Regions from separate parts of the Azotosporobacter soli genome, predicted to be linked through region 1. Evidence: riboswitches for the same ligand, from Rfam matches in the RefSeq annotation. Region 1 holds a riboswitch; each other region holds the start of a gene.
The links. A riboswitch is a leader RNA that binds a small molecule or an ion and turns the genes downstream of it on or off. The one in region 1 is predicted to bind S-adenosylmethionine.
Positions count from the first base shown of each region.

Region 2: another riboswitch for S-adenosylmethionine. It lies ahead of QTL79_RS12950 (trans-sulfuration enzyme family protein); the one in region 1 lies ahead of metK (methionine adenosyltransferase).
Region 3: another riboswitch for S-adenosylmethionine. It lies ahead of QTL79_RS05565 (pyridoxal phosphate-dependent aminotransferase); the one in region 1 lies ahead of metK (methionine adenosyltransferase).

Region 1 is NZ_JAUAOA010000007.1:80,623-83,883, reverse strand. It holds gene rpoZ (DNA-directed RNA polymerase subunit omega) at 1-168, shown strand, start outside; gene coaBC (bifunctional phosphopantothenoylcysteine decarboxylase/phosphopantothenate--cysteine ligase CoaBC) at 180-1,379, shown strand; SAM riboswitch class I at 1,435-1,542, shown strand; gene metK (methionine adenosyltransferase) at 1,617-2,807, shown strand; gene priA (primosomal protein N') at 2,950-3,261, shown strand, end outside.
Region 2 is NZ_JAUAOA010000016.1:17,604-20,864, reverse strand. It holds gene hydE ([FeFe] hydrogenase H-cluster radical SAM maturase HydE) at 1-143, opposite strand, end outside; gene QTL79_RS12955 (DUF2292 domain-containing protein) at 178-516, opposite strand; gene QTL79_RS12950 (trans-sulfuration enzyme family protein) at 513-1,682, opposite strand; SAM riboswitch class I at 1,764-1,868, opposite strand; gene QTL79_RS12945 (MalY/PatB family protein) at 2,039-3,261, opposite strand, start outside.
Region 3 is NZ_JAUAOA010000003.1:372,146-375,406, reverse strand. It holds gene QTL79_RS05570 (MetQ/NlpA family ABC transporter substrate-binding protein) at 53-871, opposite strand; gene QTL79_RS05565 (pyridoxal phosphate-dependent aminotransferase) at 868-2,055, opposite strand; SAM riboswitch class I at 2,143-2,247, opposite strand; gene QTL79_RS05560 (hypothetical protein) at 2,296-2,649, opposite strand; gene QTL79_RS05555 (4Fe-4S dicluster domain-containing protein) at 2,715-2,915, shown strand; gene QTL79_RS05550 (2-oxoacid:acceptor oxidoreductase subunit alpha) at 2,912-3,261, shown strand, end outside.

The sequences.
Region 1 (3,261 bases):
GACAGCAAATATACGTTGGTGGTTTTGGCTGCCAAACGGGCACGGGAACTTATGGATGGAGCGCAAGCGTTGGTGGAATGCCCGTCGCACAAACATGTGACGATTGCGCTGGAAGAAATTGCGCAAGACAAGGTGTCCTATGAAAGGACGAAAAGCGGCATCAAATAGGAGGCACTGCTATGTTGACAGGCAAAGTCATCGTTGTAGGAGTCACCGGCGGCATAGCCGCTTACAAAGCGGTGGAACTGGTCAGTCGTCTGCGCAAGCAGCAGGCTGAAGTGCAGGTGATTATGAGTCGGGGCGCGACGAATTTCGTTACGCCGCTGACTTTTAGGGAAATCAGCGGCAATCCGGTTGTCGTTGACATGTGGGATGAACCGAAGAGCTGGAATGTGGAACATATCGCGTTGGCGCTGCGGGCCGATGGTTTCGTGATTGCGCCGGCGACGGCTAATTTAATCGGAAAACTGGCTAATGGTTTGGCCGATGACAGCCTTTCGACCACGCTGATGGCTACGACGGCGCCGGTTTTATTGGCGCCTGCAATGAACAGTAATATGTACCAAAATCCGATCGTTCAACAAAACATAGCAAAACTGACTGCGCTTGGCTATCGTTTTCTGCAGCCGGATTGCGGTATGTTGGCCTGCGGCGTGGAAGGTCCGGGACGTTTGCCGGAACCGGAACGGATTGTTGATGCCGTGATCGAGTTATTGTGTCCGCAGTTGCCTTTGGCTGGAAAAAAAATTCTGGTCACGGCGGGCGGTACGCGCGAAGCGATTGACCCGGTGCGCTATATCGGCAACCGTTCGAGCGGCAAGATGGGCTATGCATTAGCGGCCGCTGCGGCAAGTTTTGGCGCCGAAGTCGTCCTAGTCTCCGGACCTGTGGCGCTTGACGATCCGGCGGGCGTCAGAGTGATCCGGGTGGAATCGGCGCAGGAAATGATGGCGGCGGTACTGGAAGAATTCCCCGGTAGCGATATTACGATCAAGGCGGCGGCGGTTGCCGATTATCGACCGCAAACGGCTGCGCAGCATAAAATAAAAAAACAGGCGGAGCAGCTGACGCTGGTGCTGGAAAAGAATCCGGACATTTTAGCCGAACTGGGCCAACGCAAGCAAGCCGGACAGCTGTTAATCGGTTTTGCGGCGGAGACGCAGGAGTTGCTCACGCATGCACGCGGCAAACTGGAACGCAAACGTCTGGATATGATTGTCGCCAATGATGTAAGTTTGCCGGGGGCGGGCTTCAACAGCGACACGAATATCGTGAAACTGTTGTATGCGAATGGACACCAAGAAGACTTGCCGCAGATGGACAAACAAAGTCTGGCAATAGAACTGCTGAAAAGAATTATTAAATTAGCGGAAAAATAAACTTGAAAAATAGATGTACATTTGGTACAATACAATTCGGTAAAATTGTATATGGAACTCATCAAGAGTTGGTGGAGGGATAGGCCCGATGAAACCGCGGCAACCATTAGCCCCGTGCTAAAACGGTGCCAATTCCAGCGGCAGTATGACCGCGAGATGGGCGAGGAAACGTAAACCTCCCTATGGAGGTTTTTTGTTTTAAAAAAATTAAAATCAAACGAGGGGGTATATAGTGCAATGACGACAAAACGCGTACTCTTTACTTCAGAGTCGGTAACGGAGGGACATCCGGATAAGATTGCCGACCAAATCTCCGATTCCGTGTTGGATGCGATTTTGGCACAAGATCCGATGGGCCGTGTTGCCTGCGAAACATTAGTGACGACCGGTATGGTTCATGTGGTGGGCGAAATCAGCACAAAATGCTATGTGGACATTCCGAAACTGGTTCGGGAAACGGTAAAAGAAATTGGTTATACGCGGGCTAAGTTTGGCTTTGACGGCGACACTTGCGGCGTGTTGATTTCGATTGATGAACAATCGTCTGACATTGCGATGGGCGTTGACAAAGCGCAGGAAGCAAAAAAAGGCGGCAAAGATGAGGCCGATCTCATCGGTGCGGGCGACCAAGGCATGATGTTCGGTTATGCGACCAATGAAACGCCGGAACTTATGCCGATGCCGATTTCGCTGGCGCACAAGTTGTCGCGTCGTCTTTCTGAAGTGCGCAAGAGCAATCTGCTCGATTATCTGCGTCCCGATGGTAAGACTCAGGTTACGGTTGAATATGTCGACGGCAAACCGGTTCGCGTTGACACAATCGTTATTTCTACGCAGCATGGTCCCGAAGTGGACCTGGCTACGATCGAAAAAGACCTGATCGAACATGTGATCAAACCGATCGTTCCCGCCGAATTCCTTGATGCGGAAACGAAATACTACATCAATCCTACCGGTCGTTTCGTCATCGGCGGACCGCAAGGCGATGCCGGCTTGACTGGCCGCAAGATCATCGTCGATACTTACGGTGGTATGGCTCGTCATGGCGGCGGTGCGTTCTCCGGCAAGGATCCAACAAAGGTCGACCGTTCTGCGGCTTACGCGGCGCGTTATGTTGCAAAGAACATCGTAGCGGCTGGTCTGGCCGAGAAATGCGAAATCCAATTGGCATATGCGATTGGTATTGCGCATCCGGTTTCTATTCTGGTCGAAACATTTGGCACAGCTAAGGTTGACGAAGAGTTGATTGCCAGCCTGGTTAAGAAACATTTTGACCTGCGTCCGGCCGGCATCATCAAGACGCTCGATCTGCGTCGCCCGATCTATCGTCAGACAGCTGCTTACGGTCATTTTGGCCGTACCGATGTTGAGCTGCCGTGGGAAAAAACCGACAAGGCTGAAATTCTCCGCAAGGAAGCAGGTCTTTAGTTCCTGTCCGGCGAAATAGAATAGATATTGCGAAGAAAAGGGGCTCGGAGGAGACCCTTTTCTTTTCGTTAGTGCGGTATCGGACGTGAGGCATGGAGCATGTCTTGCGTCTTAAAATCAGCCGTTACTTGCAGGAGGGGCCATGTTTAGAGTCGCAGAAGTGCTGTTGAATATTAATACGCGCAGCTTATCCAAACCGTTTTCCTATCTGATTCCAGATGATGCAGCACTCGTCTCAGATGGTTGGCGGGTTATCGTGCCCGTGCAAAACCGCATGTGCGAAGGCTTTGTCGTGGCGGTGCGAGAAGCGGAGGCGACGGAGGCGGAGAAGCTGCGGGAAATTGCGGAAGTGCCCGATGATGAAGCTTGGTTTGACGTCAATATGCTCCACACCGCGCGTTGGATGAGCGAATATTATCTGTGCAGTCTGACGGAAGCGATGCGCCTTTTTATA
Region 2 (3,261 bases), on a different contig from region 1:
ACGCCGTCGCCGACGAAGCTCCGGCGTACCCGATCCGCTGAAGCAAATAGAGCTTCATCATAATTTTCTTCCGACAACAGCTCGACGATTTCTTCCTTCGTTAGCTGATGCGTCTGTTCCGCTTTTTCAAGTAAGCGCAGCATACCGTTCCTCCTTTTCTCGCCTCACTATTTAAACTCAGATTCCCTCGCCGTCAAGGCCGCACGCGCCTGCCCAGCGTCGTTTTTCCGTTTTCTCGATCTGATTGACGCGACCGTTGACGATTTTCACAAGAATTTGCCCATAACGCATGCCGGTCATTTCCTGGCAAATGTGTTCACGAACCCGCTCCAAGACTGTCGCATTTATTTTTTCCGCTTGCACGGTTTTATTTTGCACGGCTTGCACCTGAAATTTTTCCGTACGTTCCAGTTGAACCACTTTTCCGTCTTGAACAATGATGGTCAGCACCCCAAAGCGAATCTGACGAACCGATTCTTCGACAATGGCGTTGACAAATGCAGTTCCGGCACTCATATCTTTCCCCGCCCCGCTTCCTGCTCAGCATTTCCAATCGCAGCCTGCGCCAAATCGGCGATCAAATCGCGCGCATCTTCGATTCCGACCGATAAACGAAGTAAGTTTTGCGTGACCCCCAGTCGCTCTCTGACCTCTGGCGGAACATCGGCATGTGTCTGCACCGCCGGCAGCGTAATTAGCGTTTCGACGCCGCCAAGGCTCTCTGCAAAACGCAAGAGTCGAACCTTTTTTAAGATATGCGCCGCCAATTCGGGCGAAGTCACGCGAAAGGAAATCATTCCGCCATAACCGCTCGACTGACGATCCTGAACTTCTTTGCCTGGATGCTTATCAAGCCCCGGATAATAAACCTGTTCAACCCACGTTTGCTGTGTGAGCCAGACTGCCAATAATTTCGCATTTTCCTCGTGCCGCCGCATGCGCAGCGCCAACGTTTTTAAACTACGAATCAGCAGCCAGCTGTCATTCGGACTAAGCACCGCACCGGCGGCATTTTGCACAAAGCGAACTCTTTCTGCAATCTCCGGCGTACGTGCAACCACCAACCCGGCGATTAAATCATTATGCCCGGCCAAATACTTGGATGCGCTGTGAATCACAATATCCGCGCCTAGCGTTAACGGGCGTTGAAAGTAAGGCGTCAAGAATGTGTTGTCGATAATTAACATACTATCATTTTCTTTCGCCAATTCCGCCAGTTTTTCAATATCGGCTATATTCATTAGCGGATTGGATGGCGTTTCCACAAAGATTGCCTTTGTTTCCGCTCGAATCGCTTGTTTGACGGCGGCTAAATCACTGCCGTCGACAAAAGTGATTTGCAAGCCAAATGAGGCAAACACTTTTTCCAGCACGCGGTATGTCCCGCCGTAACAGTCTTCGCTGACCACCAAGTGATCTCCTGCGCGATACAGCATCACTACCGCCGTAATCGCGGCCATGCCGGAAGAAAATGCAAAGCCTGCATATCCTTCTTCCAACGCAGCTATGCCTTCTTCTAAAATTTGCCGCGTCGGATTATGGCTGCGCGTATAATCATAGCCTGTACTCTGGCCTAACGCAGGATGACAAAAGGTCGCAGTCTGATAAATGGGTGTACTTACCGCCCCGGTTCTTACATCACTACAAGTCCCGACTTGCGCCGCTTTCGAATCAAAATACATAACAATCATTCCTTTCTTCTTAAACAGATATAAAAAAGACCCCTTTCCGAGGAAAGGAGTCCGCATTGCGAAAACGCCTTTCTCTCATCTGTCAGAGCGTTTTTGCTCTGCTGGAATTAGCACCACTGCATTGCTGCCGGTTGCCGGGTGTCATCGGGCCAGTCCCTCGACCACTCTTGATAAGAGAAGATCCATATTTACTTGTCCGTTATCTTACCATCTCACAAATCGATTTGTCAACTCATTTCGCCATCACGCATTACAAATCAGATAAAATTCAAGCCATTCTCCATCATATTGTTACCTTTACGTTTTACATTTTGCTTGACCTGAGGCTCCCCCGCCATCCTAGCCGCCTATTCTTTTCCCCTTTTTTTAAGAGCCTGTTCGATTCGCTCCAGCGCTTCGTGCAAAATACGACGGGACGTTGCAATATTAAGACGGACAAACCCCTCTCCCTGTCGCCCAAAACTCCGGCCCGAATTCAAACCCACTTTAGCCTCCTGCACCATAAAACGATCCAATTCACGGCTGTCGGAAAAGTACTTATTAAAATCAAGCCAGATCAGATACGTACCTTCCGGTTTCACCATCGTGACTTCCGGCAAGCGGTCTTGTAAGAACTGTGCGGCATATTCGGCATTAGCAGCCAGATAGGGCAATAATGCATCGAGCCACTCGCCGCCTTGCCGGTACGCGACCTCGGTAGCCAATACGCTGAACAAATTATTGCGCCGCAGATGAATACGCCCGATCCAATTGTCCAGTTGCTTGCGCTTTTGCGGGCAGGGAACGACGACATACGAAAGATTCAGTCCTGCCACATTAAACGTCTTGCTTGCCGCCATGAACGTGACAATGTTGTCTGATGCACCGCCTTCAATCGATGCCAGCGGAATATGGCGTTGCCCCCGGTAAACGATATCGCTGTGAATTTCGTCAGCCAATACCGTTACCTGATAACGCCTGGCCAGCTCTTTAAGCGTCGCCAATTCTTCGCGGCTCCAGACGCGTCCGGTCGGGTTATGCGGGCTGCAAAGCAGCAACAAGGTATTGTTCGGATCGGCCATTTTTTCTTCCAGATCGGCAAAATCAATTTCATAGCGACCGTTTTGCAATCGCAGCGGATTTTCCACGACCGCACGGCCGTTGTCTTTCACCAGTTCAAAAAACGGCGGATAGACCGGCGGCTGAATGATTACGCCTTCGCCTTCTTTGCTAAACGAATAGACTGCCAGCGTCAATGCCGGAACGACACCGGGCGTCAGCAACAGCCATTCGCGCTGAATCTGCCAAGCATGACGCCGTCGGTTCCACTCGATGATTGCCTCATATAACGACTCTTCCTGCGTATTATACGCATAAATCGGATGTGCGGCTCGTTCTTGAAGGGCTTCGGCCACTGCCGGCGGCGAAGAAAAATCCATATCGGCAATCCACAGCGGCAGCACCTCTTCGCCAAACACATCCTGAACGCCATCCCACTTGCGACTGCCGGTTCCCCTACGCTCCACTACATTGTCAAAGTCAAAAGCCATTTTCATCACCTGTTTCTCCATATATTTATCTTTTAGCTTCT
Region 3 (3,261 bases), on a different contig from region 1:
CGAGAGGTGAAGCAGGCTAAGCCCGTTCACCTCCCGGCTGTTTTATTATGCTTTACCAGGCGGCAATGGCCGCGCCTTTGAAATGTTCAGCGACGAAAGCTTTCACTTCCGGTGACTGATAGGCTTTGATCAGCTTGGCGATTGCCGGATCGTTCTTATCTTTCGTTTGCACTGCGATGACATTGGCGTAAGGTGAATTGCCGTCCTCTAAGAGCAGCGCGTCTTTGGTCGGCAACAGACCGGCTGTCATTGCATAATTGGTATTGATGGCGGCAAGATCGAGATCGCCCAGCGAACGCGGAATCTGTGCTGCGTCGAGTTCTTTGAAGCGCAGGTTCTTCGGATTGCTTACAATGTCAGTCGGCGTCGCGGTATGGCCGATGCCTTCTTTCAGTCTCAACAAACCGGCTTTTTCCAAGAGCAGCAAGGCGCGCCCGCCGTTGGTCGGGTCATTGGGAATGGCGATCACGGCACCGTTCGGCAAATCTTGCATCGTTTTCAGTTTCTGCGAGTAAATGCCCATCGGGAAAAGAATGGTCTTGGCTACCGAAACGATTTCAAACTTACGGTCTTTGACGACATTGTCGAGGTAGGGCTGATGCTGAAAACTATTGGCTTTGATATCGCCCTGACTTAAAGCCGCGTTGGGCTGGACGTAATCGCTGAATTCGACGATTTCGATTTTGAGGCCGTCTTTTTCCGCTGTTTTTTTCACGATTTCGGCGACTTCGGCGTGAGGCCCGGCGGTGACGCCTAATTTCAAAGGCTTATCGCTGCCTGGCGCTGCGCCGTTTGAACAACCGGCGGCGAAGGCGGTCAAGAGGCTGATGACGGCTAAGAGTGTCGGTAAGAAAAAGCGTTTTCGATTCATTTTCGTGGAACCTCCTTCAATTTTTGCAGTCGTTCGACCGCGGCTTCCAGTGTGGAAATCTTTTTGCAGAAGCAAAAGCGGACGAAGTGATGACGCTTGGGATGATCCGATTGATAAAAGCTCGAACCGGGAACGACCGCAACGCCGACCTCTTCGGCCAGGTAGCGGGAGAAGGCGATATCGTTGTCCCAGCCGAGCGGCGTGATGTCGGCCATGATGTAATATGCGCCGCTTGGCGTGCAGCAGGAAAAGCCGAGCTGTGTCAGTTCACGCAGCAGATAATCGCGCCGTGCGCGGTAAAATTCGGCCAGCTCCTGATAATAGGCTGGTTCCCAGCGCAATGCGGCCGCTGCGGCTTCCTGGAGCGGCGCGGCCGCGCCGACCGTGAGAAAGTCATGGACCTTGCGGATCGACTGCGTGATTTCCGACGAAGCGAGAATGAAACCGATCCGCCAGCCGGTAACGCTGTAAGTCTTTGAAATGCTATTGATCACGATGGTGCGCTCCGCCATCTGAGGCAACGTATAAAGCGGGACATGAAGCGCGCCGTCGAATAAGATGTGCTCATAAATCTCATCGGTGATCGCTAGGACGTCGTGTTTGATGCAAAGATCGGCGATCAGCTGCAGTTCGTCACGGTTAAAAACTTTGCCGGTCGGGTTATTCGGCGTGTTGATGATAATGGCTCGGGTGCGTTCATTAAAAGCGGCGCTCAGTTCGTCCGGCGAGAAAGAGAAGGACGGCGGCTGCAGCGCGACATAGCGCGGCGTCGCACCGCACAAGATGGCGTCGGGTCCATAATTTTCGTAGAAAGGCTGGAAAATGATCACTTCATCGCCTGGATTGACGGTAGCGAGTAGCGTGGCGATCATGCCTTCCGTTGAGCCGCAGCAAACGGTGATTTGGCGCTGCGGATCGAGTTCGATGCCGTAATCGCGCCGGCTCTTCCAGGCGATCGCTTCACGCAGCGACTGACTGCCCCAGGTGATCGCATATTGATTGTAATCGCTGTTAATTGCCGTGACCGCGGCCTCTTTGATTTCGTTCGGCGCAGGAAAGTCGGGGAAACCCTGTGCGAGATTGATCGCCTGATGCGCGGCGGCGATGCGCGACATTTCACGGATGACCGATTCGCTGAACTGGCTGGCTTTTTCGGAAGCGTAAGGCAGTAAGGTGTTTGACATAGTGTAATTCTCCTTTATAGCCGTTTAAAATAAGGAAAAGCCTCTTCACACAGTGAAGAGGCTCGATCGGCTTACGAGGCGATCCGCTCTTCATCTGTCAGGAAAGATCCTGATGGATTTGGCACCGTTCGCAAGATTGCGATGGTTGCCGCAGCGTCATAGGGCCAGTCCCTCGGCTGCTCTCGATGAAGTCAGTATATAATTGATGATGCCAATGGTACCATAATATTCAATGACGTGTCAAGGGGCGAAATGGCGTTTTTGTGTAAGTTGTTCGCCTTGACGCAGCGTGGTCGAGAATGATAGAATTAATTTTAACAATTTAGTCCCGGTGAAACGGACAAACGAATTGTTGCAAGAAATAGTGCTGCGGGAAATAGAGAAATAACAGGCTGCATCATTTGCTGAAGCAAGGCGATGTTTTTGACGAGAGGCAACGAGGTTCGTTTCGCAAGAGAAAGCCTGCTGCGGCAGGCTTTTCACATTTGTGAGCCAAAGTTTCTTGCATTGGCTGGAGGATTTTTCTTTGAACGCAGAGAAGAACAGTTCTTTGTTGTCAATGTAAAAGGCGATGCGGTTCGCATGGCGGCGCAAACAGTTTGCAGCTTATCCCGCCAGTCGAGCGAAGATTATTGAAGAAAAATTCAGGGAGGCGCAGTATGCAACACGAAATCACAATTATCAGCGAGCGATGCAAAGGCTGCAACATTTGCGTCGGGCTCTGCCCGAAACAAGTGCTGGGTCTCGATACCTTGAGTAAGGTTCAAGTCCTCAAAGGTGAAGACTGTATCGGCTGCGGCCAGTGCGAATTGCGCTGTCCGGATTATGCCATTTATGTGGAAAAGAAGGTGAGCAAATGAGCGAAGCAAGATTGATGCAGGGCAACGAAGCCTGCGCTGAAGGCGCTTTAGCCGCAGGCGTGCGCTTTTTTGGCGGTTATCCGATCACGCCGTCGACCGAGATTGCCGAACACATGGCCGGAGCGCTGCCGGCGCTTGGCGGCACGTTCATCCAAATGGAAGATGAAATTGCCGGTATTGCTGTCGTGCTTGGCGCGGCGCTGGCCGGTAAAAAAGTTCTGACGGCGACGTCCGGCCCTGGCTTTTCTTTGAAACAGGAATTGATTGGTTATGGCTGCATTGCCGAAATTCCGGCTGTTATCGTCAATGTGCAGCGGACCGGTCCTTCGACCGGCCAGCCGACATC